Regions from separate parts of the Paenibacillus beijingensis genome, predicted to be linked through region 1. Evidence: riboswitches for the same ligand, from Rfam matches in the RefSeq annotation. Region 1 holds a riboswitch; each other region holds the start of a gene.

Region 1 (3,317 bases):
CCAAGAAGTTCCAATGCATGGAGCACCGTGTTCATTTGCGGGGTAGGCACAACTTCGATCCGGTCGTTGTCTCCCGGGTCCATTCCGCCTCGAACTTCCAGCTCCGTTTTGATCCACACCGGCGTCCGGCCAAGCGTCAGCGGCGTTTGCAGCGGCAGCGTAAAGGAAAACGGGATTTCAATCTGTTCGCCCGCTTCCAGCGTAAACGGGTCGCTCACATGGATGCGGGCAATCCCGCACGTTTGCCGGTATTTATTATCGTTGCTCTCGCGAATGTATTCGGTCATGACCGACAATGAAATTGTGTCGATGCTCTGCTGGACATTGCCGCCCTTGACCCGGACGATGCCGCTCAATTCTTCCCCCGGCATGAACCTTCCATGATCAAGCAGCGTGTCAATGGTCGCCGCCCCGATTCCGATGCTTGCAAGAAAACGATTGAACAAGTTCATTCCTCCTTAAGGTTTTGCGTTAGCATAACCGCTTCGTAAGCATAAGCTTTGGAATCCATATTCCCTACTCTCTACGGAGTTGCCAAGGAATTGGTTCCTGCTCATGCGTTCGATTTTGCAAAAATTTTTTTGCGGTCATGGGCGCTCCACCCTAACTCCCCGGATACAACACTCTATTCCGTCAGCTTTCGGTACGCGTCGGCATCCATTAAGCTGCTGACGGCTTCTTCGCCGCCGCCTTCCACTTCGATTTCCACGATCCAGCCGTTTTCATACGGACTTTCGTTGACGAGCTCGGGGCTGTCGATCAGCGCTTCGTTCACTTTCGTTACTTTGCCGGTAAGCGGACTGAACAGATCGGAAACCGTTTTTACCGATTCGATCGTCCCCATCGGCTGATTCATCTCCACTTCGGCTCCGACTTCCGGGAATTCCACGAACACGATATCGCCAAGCTGGCTCTGCGCATGGTCGGTGATCCCGATCCGCACGATACTGCCGCCTGCCGCAGCCGCCCATTCATGTTCCTCCGTATAACCGAGCCCTTGTCTAATTTCGCTCATGCTTCAACATCCTCTCCGCTAAATAATTGTAGATCGCTTTTTTCGCAAAAAAAGACAGAGAACCGGCCTGATGCCATGTTGCTCTGTCCCGGGTACCTGAAAGTTTAAACCGCGATTATGCGGTCCTTACCCCTTTGGCGGCCTGTGAAGCTCTCTCCAGAGATGCGTCGGAAGGCGGTTCGTTTACCTGAGAGATTGATCGCCGGACGGCTATCCGTGCGACTTGCTCCTTCGGTGCATGCGGTTATTTTATCCGCAAGTCTCTCCCGTCATTCGTCATTCGCTGCTTATTTGATACCCTTAGCGTAAAGCAGGTCTTGATTTCATGTCAATATAGATGACAAAAATCGAGGAAAAATAAAAAAAGTTGACATAGGCATGTCCCATCATGTAAAAAGGAGTTAGATAACCGAATATGCGGATGAACGTAATGGGAGAGACTGACCGGAACATGCGGCGGCGCCGAAGGAGTAAACCTACTTAAGGTGAATCTCTCAGGCAAAAGGACCTTTACGGGACGCACCTCTGGAGAGAACGGCCTTCACGCTGCAGCGGTTTTGGAGCGGCAGACGGCGCGTCACCCAAGGGGAAACCCGCATGGGGCGGGGTAACTCTCAGGTACAAAGGACAGAGCGAAACGGGAATGACAGCAGCCGGGAGGCTGCTTGCGTTAGTCCCTTTCGCGCGTTGTCCTTTTTTGCATTTTGATTTAAGGGAGTTAATAGCGGTTCAGTTGTCCACCATACAGTTATGGAGTTTTTAATTTTGAGGAGATGGTGAGTAAAGATGGTTCAACCGCTTAAAAGAACCCCTATTTTTCCGCTTTATGCCGATTGCAAAGGGGCACGATGCATCGATTTTGGCGGCTGGGAGCTTCCCGTGCAGTTTTCCGGTATTCAAAAAGAGCATGAAGCCGTCAGACGGCAGGCCGGCTTGTTTGACGTGTCCCATATGGGCGAATTCAATGTGACCGGCCCGGAGGCGGAGACGTTTTTGCAGCGGATGACGACTAATGACGTGTCCAAGCTTTCCGACGGGCAGGCCCAATATACGCTTATGTGTCACCCGGACGGCGGCGTCGTTGACGACCTGCTTGTCTACCGGCTGACCCCCGGCTCATACATGCTTGTCGTAAACGCCTCGAACATCGACAAAGATTTTGCGTGGCTGCAGGAACATCTGATCGACGGGGTGACGCTGGAGGATGTGTCGGCCGAAACGGCGCTGATCGCGCTCCAGGGCCCCCGCGCCGCAGAGATCATGGCGAAGGCGGCCGGCGCGGATTGCGGCTCGCTGCTCCCGTTTCATTTTGTCCGGAATGTTGATGTGTGCGGCGTAGAAGCGCTCGTTTCCCGAACCGGATATACCGGTGAAGACGGATTCGAAATTTATGTCCGTTCGCAGCGGGCGCCGGAAGTATGGAAGGGACTCATGTCCGCCGGCGAACCGTTCGGACTTGTGCCGGCCGGTCTCGGCGCGCGCGACACGCTGCGGTTCGAAGCGAGGCTGCCGCTGTACGGCCAGGAGCTGTCGCCATCGATTTCGCCGCTGGAGGCCGGAGTAGGCATGTTCGTCAAGCTGGCCAAAGGGGATTTTATCGGTCGCGATGCCCTTATGAAACAGCGAGAAGAAGGACTTCCGCGCAAGCTGGTGGGCATTGAAATGGTCGACCGCGGTATCCCGCGGACGCATTACCCCGTCTATGCGGAAGACCGGCTGATCGGAGAGGTGACGACGGGCACGCAGTCTCCGACACTTAAGCGCAGCCTCGGACTTGCGCTCATCAGCGCCGAATACGCCGAAGCAGGCACGGAGGTTCAGGTCGAAATCCGCGGCAAGCGGCTGAAAGCGGTCGTCGTGAAGACGCCTTTTTACAAAAGAACCGCCAATTAAGATGAACCGATAACCGCGCATACGGTGAAAAAAGGACTGCCGCTAGGCAAGGTGCTTCACGCTGAACCGGCAACATTGCAGGGGGACATCTCTTCCGGCAGCAGCATGGGTCTGTGCCCTGTATGGCAGCATATTAACTTTGAGCAAAGGTGGAGAACGATGAGCTATAAGCACCGTTATATTCCGATGACCGAACAGGATGAAGCCGAAATGCTGCAGACAATCGGCGCCCAAACGATCGAGGATCTGTTTCGCGATATCCCCGCTTCGATCCGCTATCGGGGAACGCTGCCGATGTCGTCCGCTCTTGACGAACAGGAACTGCTGAAGCATATGAAGGAGCTGGCGGGCCGCAATGCCGACAACGAACGGTTCATCAGCTTCCTTGGAGCCGGTCTGTACGACCATC
Region 2 (3,317 bases), 500 kb from region 1:
TCGTCGGTCAGCAAAAGCCCCCCGCGCGGCCCGCGCAGCGTCTTGTGCGTCGTGCTCGTCACAACGTCGGCGTGCGGGAACGGAGACGGATGCAGGCCAGCCGCCACCAATCCGGCTATGTGCGCCATGTCAACCATCAGTTTCGCGTGGACAAGATCGGCGATCTCCTTGAATTTGGCGAAGTCGATCAGGCGGGGATAGGCGCTCGCCCCGGCGATGATAAGGCGGGGCTTCTCCTTTCGGGCGATCGCTTCGACCTGATCGTAATCGATGCGATGGGTGATCTCGTCGACGCCGTAGGACACGACGTCGAACCATTTGCCCGAAAGGCTGACCGGACTGCCGTGCGTCAGATGTCCTCCCTGGTAGAGGTTCATGCCCATCAGCTTGTCTCCGGGCTCAAGAAGATGAAACAGAACTGCGGTATTCGCCTGCGCCCCGGAATGCGGCTGGACGTTGGCGTAGGCTGCGCCGAACAGCGCCTTGGCCCGTTCGATCGCAAGCGTTTCCGCTTCGTCCACATACTCGCAGCCTCCGTAATACCGTTTGCCGGGATAACCCTCGGCATATTTGTTCGTCAGCTCGGACCCCATCGCTTCCATGACTTCCGGACTGACAATATTCTCCGAGGCAATCAACTCCAGCGTCTTCAATTGTCTTTCGCGCTCGCGGTTAACGGCCGCATGGATATCAGGATCGTACGTTTGCAAACTCAAAAGTGCCACCTCCACATGGTGTTTCAAATGTAAAAAAAAGGACAGAGAACCGGCTTGTCGCCGTGTTCTCTGTCCGGGTACCTGAGAGTTTAAGCGGTTCTTAAACCGCTGTTACCCCTTTGGTGGCTGTTCGCTCTCTCCAGAGTTGCGTCGGATGGCGGTTCTTTTTACCTGAGAGATTAATCGTCCGGCTGGCTGGCCGTCGACTTGCTCCTTCGGTGCCTGGCGATCCTAGATTGTCCGCCCGGTCTCTCCCTGCCATCGTCATCCGCTTATTTCAAAATTGTTTGACGCACTTAGAGTAATCGACACTCCGTTTACATGTCAAGATACCTCACAATAAAATTTCGCAAATAGGAAATATATATTGACATACCCCTCGGAAGTCAGGTATTAATAAACTATATAATCATGCGGATGATGGTAACGGGAGAGATTGCCCAAGTCAGCTGACAGGGCGGCGCCGAAGGAGTAAGCCTGATGCAGGTGAATCTCTCAGGCAAAAGGACCTTTACCGGACGCGCCTCTGGAGAGAACGTTCGGAACGCGAAAGGCGTGCCCGTCGTCACCCAAGGGGAAACCCGGGCAATCATTTCAAGTTCGGGGTAACTCTCAGGTACAAAGGACAGAGCGAAGAGGAAACGGAAAGCGGCATTCACGCTGCGGACGTTCAGCCTTTTTGCTGCTGTCCTTTATTGCGTTTAATGGGTTTTCACGTTACCTGAGGAGGAGAGAAGGATGACTAAACTTAAACGAACCCCGCTTTACCCGCTCTACGCCGATTATCCCGGCGTCCGATGCATCGACTTCGGCGGCTGGGAGCTTCCCGTTCAATTCTCGGGCATTCAGAAGGAGCATGACGCCGTGCGGCAGCAGGCCGGTCTGTTCGATGTCTCCCACATGGGGGAGATCAAGGTGACCGGGCAATTCGCGGAAGCTTTCCTGCAAATGATGACGACGAACGATGTAACGAAGCTCTCGAACGGCCAGGCGCAGTACACGCTTATGTGCTATCCGGACGGAGGCGTCGTCGATGATTTGCTCGTGTACCGGCTCACGGCCGACCAGTACATGCTCGTAGTGAACGCCTCTAATATCGACAAAGACTTTGATTGGCTGCGCGAGCATCTGATCGGGGATGTTGTACTCGAGAATATCTCCGATGAGTTGGCGCTGCTCGCCCTGCAGGGTCCGAAAGCGTCCGCCATTATGGATGCGCTGGGGGCAGAGCCGGCTGTTGGCGAACTTCTTCCTTTCCATTTCACCGCCGATGTCTCCATTGCAGGCGTGAAGACGCTTGTCTCACGAACGGGCTACACCGGTGAGGACGGCTTCGAGATTTACGTACCGGCGTCTCGCGCCGCTGACGTCTGGAACGCTCTGCTCGCGGCGGGCGAACCGCTCGGGCTCGTGCTGGCAGGACTTGGCGCCAGAGACACGCTTCGCTTCGAGGCGCGCCTGCCGCTGTATGGTCAAGAGCTTTCGAATACGATTACCCCGCTTGAGGCGGGCGTCGGCTTCTTCGTGAAGCTCTCCCAAGACAACTTTATCGGCCGTGACGCACTGCTGAAACAGAAAGCCGAAGGCGTGCCGCGCAAGCTCGTCGGTATTGAGATGATCGACCGCGGCATCCCCCGTCCCCAATATCCCGTCTATGCGAACGGCAAAGTGATCGGCGAAGTGACGACGGGCACCCAATCTCCGACGCTTAAGCGCAATCTCGGCCTTGCCCTGATCGCTGCCGATTACGCCGGGCCAGGCACCGAGCTCTGGGTGGAAATACGCGGGAAACGGCTGAAGGCACAAGTCGTCAGGGCGCCATTTTATAAAAGACTTCCGAAGGAGTGAGCTTCGTGGCCAACAAACACCGCTACATCCCGATAACCGAACAGGACCAGGCCGACATGCTGAAGACGATCGGCGCACAAACGATTGAAGACCTGTTCCGCGACATACCGGAGGCGATTCGTTACCGCGGCGTCCTGCCGATGTCTCCCGCTCTCGATGAGTTCTCGCTGCTTGAGCATATGAAGGAAATGGCCGGCCGTAACGCCGATACGGATCGCTACGCCAGCTTCCTGGGCGCCGGCATCTACGATCACCATATTCCGGTCGTCATTAATCATATGATCTCCAGATCTGAATTTTATACCGCCTATACGCCGTATCAGCCCGAAATCAGTCAAGGGGAGCTTCAGGCAATCTTCGAATTCCAGTCCTATATCTGCGAGCTGACTGGGATGGCCGTCGCCAACGCCAGCATGTACGACGGCGTGACGGCGCTGTCCGAAGCCGGCGCTCTGGCGAGCGGCGCGACGAAGCGCAGGCAGCTCGTTATCTCGCGCACCGTCCACCCGGAAGCACGCGAGACCGTACGTACGATGGCCCGCGGCCTGAACCTGGAGGTTGTCGAGGTCGGCTACGCGAATGGCGTGACGGATCTTGGCGCGTTGAAGGCGGCTGTAACCGGCGATACGGCAGCCGTGCTCGTTCAATCGCCGAACTTCTTCGGCTGTGTCGAAGATATTGCCGCGATCGAGCCGATCATTCACGGCGTCAAAGGGCTGCTCGTCGTCAGCGCGAACCCGATGTCGCTAGGCC
Region 3 (3,317 bases), 490 kb from region 1:
TCGGACAAACAAACCGCGTTAAGGTCCCCTTTAATGCCTCCTCTTTCATTCAGCATGAGTGCTGAGGAAGCGTAGCCCGGGCGGTTTTGCGAGAAACCGGTTGTAAGCATCCGCAAAAATTCCGCTGCTCCTTCGCCGGTCAACCGGCCGCGCTTCTTCAAAGCCGTAAGATCAAACATCGCCGCCTGTTCAAGTGCAATAAGATGTTCTGCGCCTGCAGCCCGCGACCAATACCGGGCTTCCCATCCGGCGCGCTCCGGGATGTTATTTGCTCGTCCGGCTGCCATTGCGTCGTTCGCCCCGTACCACCGCGCTTGCTCCCACCCGTTCGTTTCCGTAAATTGTGCGCCAAGCTCTTTCTGCCTCGCGTAGAACGGACTTAATCTCATATTGCGACAAGAATCGGCAGGCTCCAGAGGATGGTGAATGTTATAAACTTTCTCGAACGCTTCCGAACAACGCTGTTTGATGTAAGCAGGGCTTTGGGAATAGGAATCGAAACGATTGATGTCGCACACTTCCAAATCAACATCCGGTACGCCGTCGACCATCCACTCGGCCATCGCTTTGCCGACGCCTGCCGAATGTGTTACCCAAACCGCTTCAGCAACCCAAAATCCTTTGACCTTGGCGGCCTCGCCCAAGATCGGCATCTCGTCCGGAGTGAAGGAGAAGAGTCCGTTAATCGCGCGCTTGACCGGCGCAACCTTCAAGGCCGGAAGCAGCTGGGTTGCGTCCTGCCATGCGTTCCCGAAATCTTCCGGAGTGAACGGCTGGACGGACGGCATTTCTTCCGTCTCGCCGTGACGGGCGATCTGTTCGACTTCGACAGGTATGGGCCGATGCTGATAGGAGCCCATGCCGATTCCGTCGAAAATTTGCCTGAAATAAAGCGAGCGGTCCTGATGCCGGAGGATTGGCAGCCGTACTTCTTCCGTCTCATCGGCAAATTCCTTTAAGGGGGAAGTATACGCATATTGATGCGCCATCGGCTGAAGAGGGATGGAAACCCCCGCCATCCGGCCGATCTTTGGTCCCCACATGCCTGCGCAGCAAAGCACAACATCGGCTTCATAGATACGGTCGTTTGTTTTTACCGCCGTAACCCGGCCATCTGCAACCTCGATGCCGGTAACTTCGATATTTCCGTAAAACTCGGCCCCCCGTTCCTTCGCATATCGGGCCATTACCTGTACGGCACGGAGAGGTTTGGCGATTCCGTCTGTAGCCACATGCAATCCTCCGTAAACTCTGGAAGGATCCAGCAGCGGAAAATGTCCAGCGCACTGTTCCGGCGTAAGGAGCGAAGCTTCTATCCCCCATGAGACGGCCAGTCCGCGCTTGCGCTTGAGCTCTTCCCATCGTTCTGGCGTGGCCGCCACTTCGAGCCCGCCGACCGGATAGAAACACGGCTGGCCGTCAAGGTCGAGGCTCATGAAGCATTTGACGGTTTCGGACGCGAGCCGGGTCATTGTTTTGGATCCGTTCAGTTGAAACACCAAGCCTGGGGCATGGGAGGTCGATCCGCCGGTTTCGAACAACGGCCCCTGTTCCAGCACCGTGATGTTGCGAATTCCTTTTTGACTCAAGAAATACGCGGTGCTGCAACCAACCACTCCCGCTCCGATAATGACCACCTTTTGATCTGACAGCAAACTCATTACCTCCTATCCGAATAAGTAAGGCTGTGAAGCTCGGTCATCACTTCCGCTCTATATCGCCTGGAAGTAATCGATCCGAATAGAGAAAAAGGACAGAGAAAGGCCTCGAGACCTTTCTCTGTCCTTTTACCTGAGAGCTTTCCTTTCTCGTCTCCATCAGACGGATCATAAACGAGAAAGGTTTCCCCTTCGGTGGCCAAACGGCACTCTCCAGAGTTGCGTCCGATAATATTCTAGTAACCTGAGAGATTATCCTAAAGGTATTTTTTTAGGACTTGCTCCTTCGGCGCCGGATCGGCTTTTCATATTATCTTCATTCGCAGTATGTTAAGTATATTTTTATTTTATTTAAAAAACTAAATCTAGTCAATCCTTATGTCACATTTGATCACATTATGTCACACTTTGTCTAAACTTTCGTAACACGTTACGTTATTATTTATATCATCATTCGAGAGGTATTGACCCGTAATTAGGTGAACCGTTGCCGGGTTTCATTATCTTTGCAGGTTCCAGCTGTCAGCGGCATACTTCTCTTGAGCCAGGCGCCTCACCAGATCCGTCTCGTATTCGGTGAGCTCCCCGGTAACAAGATCTGTGCCCAGTCCTGCCGAGAATCCGGACCGGAAAGACTGCTCCAGATCCCGCATCGTCGCAATCGGCAGGCCTTTATGACGAAGGCATGAATTAATGGCCACCGCTTTGCGTTCAAAAACCTTCTTCATTCGGCATTTGTCGGACGGCTCGCGGAAACGGAGAACCTCGAACAGCGTATCCACGTCTAGCTCCAGCAGGATCGAGCCGTGCTGAAGGATAACTCCCTTGGAACGCATCTGCGCGCTGCCCGCAATTTTTCTTCCTTCGACGACGAGCTCGTATTTGGAAGGCGAATCGAAACAAGCCGCGGACATCGGCCCGCCCGGGGAAGATGCGGCCCCATTGCCCGCCGGCACGTCCAGTCCCGTCATCCTGGCGTCTAGACCGAGCTTGCGAAAGCCGAGCAGCAGCCCCATGCTCAGCACGCGATAAGCTTCCGTTACGCTCGCCGGGATGCCGGGATAATTCTCCGGGACGATAAGGCTGTAGGTAAGCTCGTTATCATGCAGTACCGCCCGTCCCCCGGTCGCCCGCCGGACAAAGCCGAGGCCGCGCTCGCGAAGCGCCCCGAAGTCGATCTCCTTGCTCGGCTGAAAATAGCCGATGGACACGGAAGCGGGGTTCCAGCCGTAGAAGCGGACGGTCGGCGGCACAAGCCCCTTTTCTTGCGCGGCGAGTATCGCTTCGTCGATCGCCATGTTCTCCGCCGGAGAACGATTTCCGGTATGAATGAATCTCCACATTGGCGGTCACCCCCCCAAAGCCTGCAGATCCGCACCGAGCATCGCTTCCCCGATAATCTCCGACAGCGTCGGATGCGGATGGATCATTCGGCCGACCTGCATCGAGGTCGCCTCCAGAAGCTGCGCCAGCGCCGCCTCTCCGATGAAATCGGTCACGTGCGGACCGATCATGTGAACGCCCAGTATGACGCCGCTAGCCTTCTCGGCCACGACTTTGACGAAGCCGTCGGATTCTCCGAGCACAAGCGCTTTGCCGATCGCTTTGAATGAAAATTTGCCCACTTTAATGTCGTAGCCCTTGTCGATGGCGGCTTGC

The links. A riboswitch is a leader RNA that binds a small molecule or an ion and turns the genes downstream of it on or off. The one in region 1 is predicted to bind glycine.
Region 2: it holds a riboswitch for glycine, as region 1 does, so the genes downstream of both, gcvT (glycine cleavage system aminomethyltransferase GcvT) here and gcvT (glycine cleavage system aminomethyltransferase GcvT) in region 1, are expected to answer to the same signal.
Region 3: it holds a riboswitch for glycine, as region 1 does, so the genes downstream of both, VN24_RS07415 (GcvT family protein) here and gcvT (glycine cleavage system aminomethyltransferase GcvT) in region 1, are expected to answer to the same signal.

What each region holds. Positions count from the first base shown of each region.
Region 1 is NZ_CP011058.1:1,146,495-1,149,811, forward strand. Features, by position in the region: partial or broken gene VN24_RS05265 (sporulation protein) at 1-452, opposite strand, end outside; gene gcvH (glycine cleavage system protein GcvH) at 626-1,015, opposite strand; glycine riboswitch at 1,181-1,294, opposite strand; glycine riboswitch at 1,437-1,535, shown strand; glycine riboswitch at 1,539-1,648, shown strand; gene gcvT (glycine cleavage system aminomethyltransferase GcvT) at 1,802-2,908, shown strand; gene gcvPA (aminomethyl-transferring glycine dehydrogenase subunit GcvPA) at 3,068-3,317, shown strand, end outside.
Region 2 is NZ_CP011058.1:1,648,781-1,652,097, forward strand. Features, by position in the region: gene VN24_RS07455 (serine hydroxymethyltransferase) at 1-716, opposite strand, end outside; glycine riboswitch at 865-984, opposite strand; glycine riboswitch at 1,134-1,237, shown strand; glycine riboswitch at 1,241-1,347, shown strand; gene gcvT (glycine cleavage system aminomethyltransferase GcvT) at 1,455-2,564, shown strand; gene gcvPA (aminomethyl-transferring glycine dehydrogenase subunit GcvPA) at 2,570-3,317, shown strand, end outside.
Region 3 is NZ_CP011058.1:1,640,848-1,644,164, forward strand. Features, by position in the region: gene VN24_RS07415 (GcvT family protein) at 1-1,655, opposite strand, end outside; glycine riboswitch at 1,770-1,885, opposite strand; gene VN24_RS07425 (lipoate--protein ligase family protein) at 2,159-3,001, opposite strand; gene lpdA (dihydrolipoyl dehydrogenase) at 3,008-3,317, opposite strand, start outside.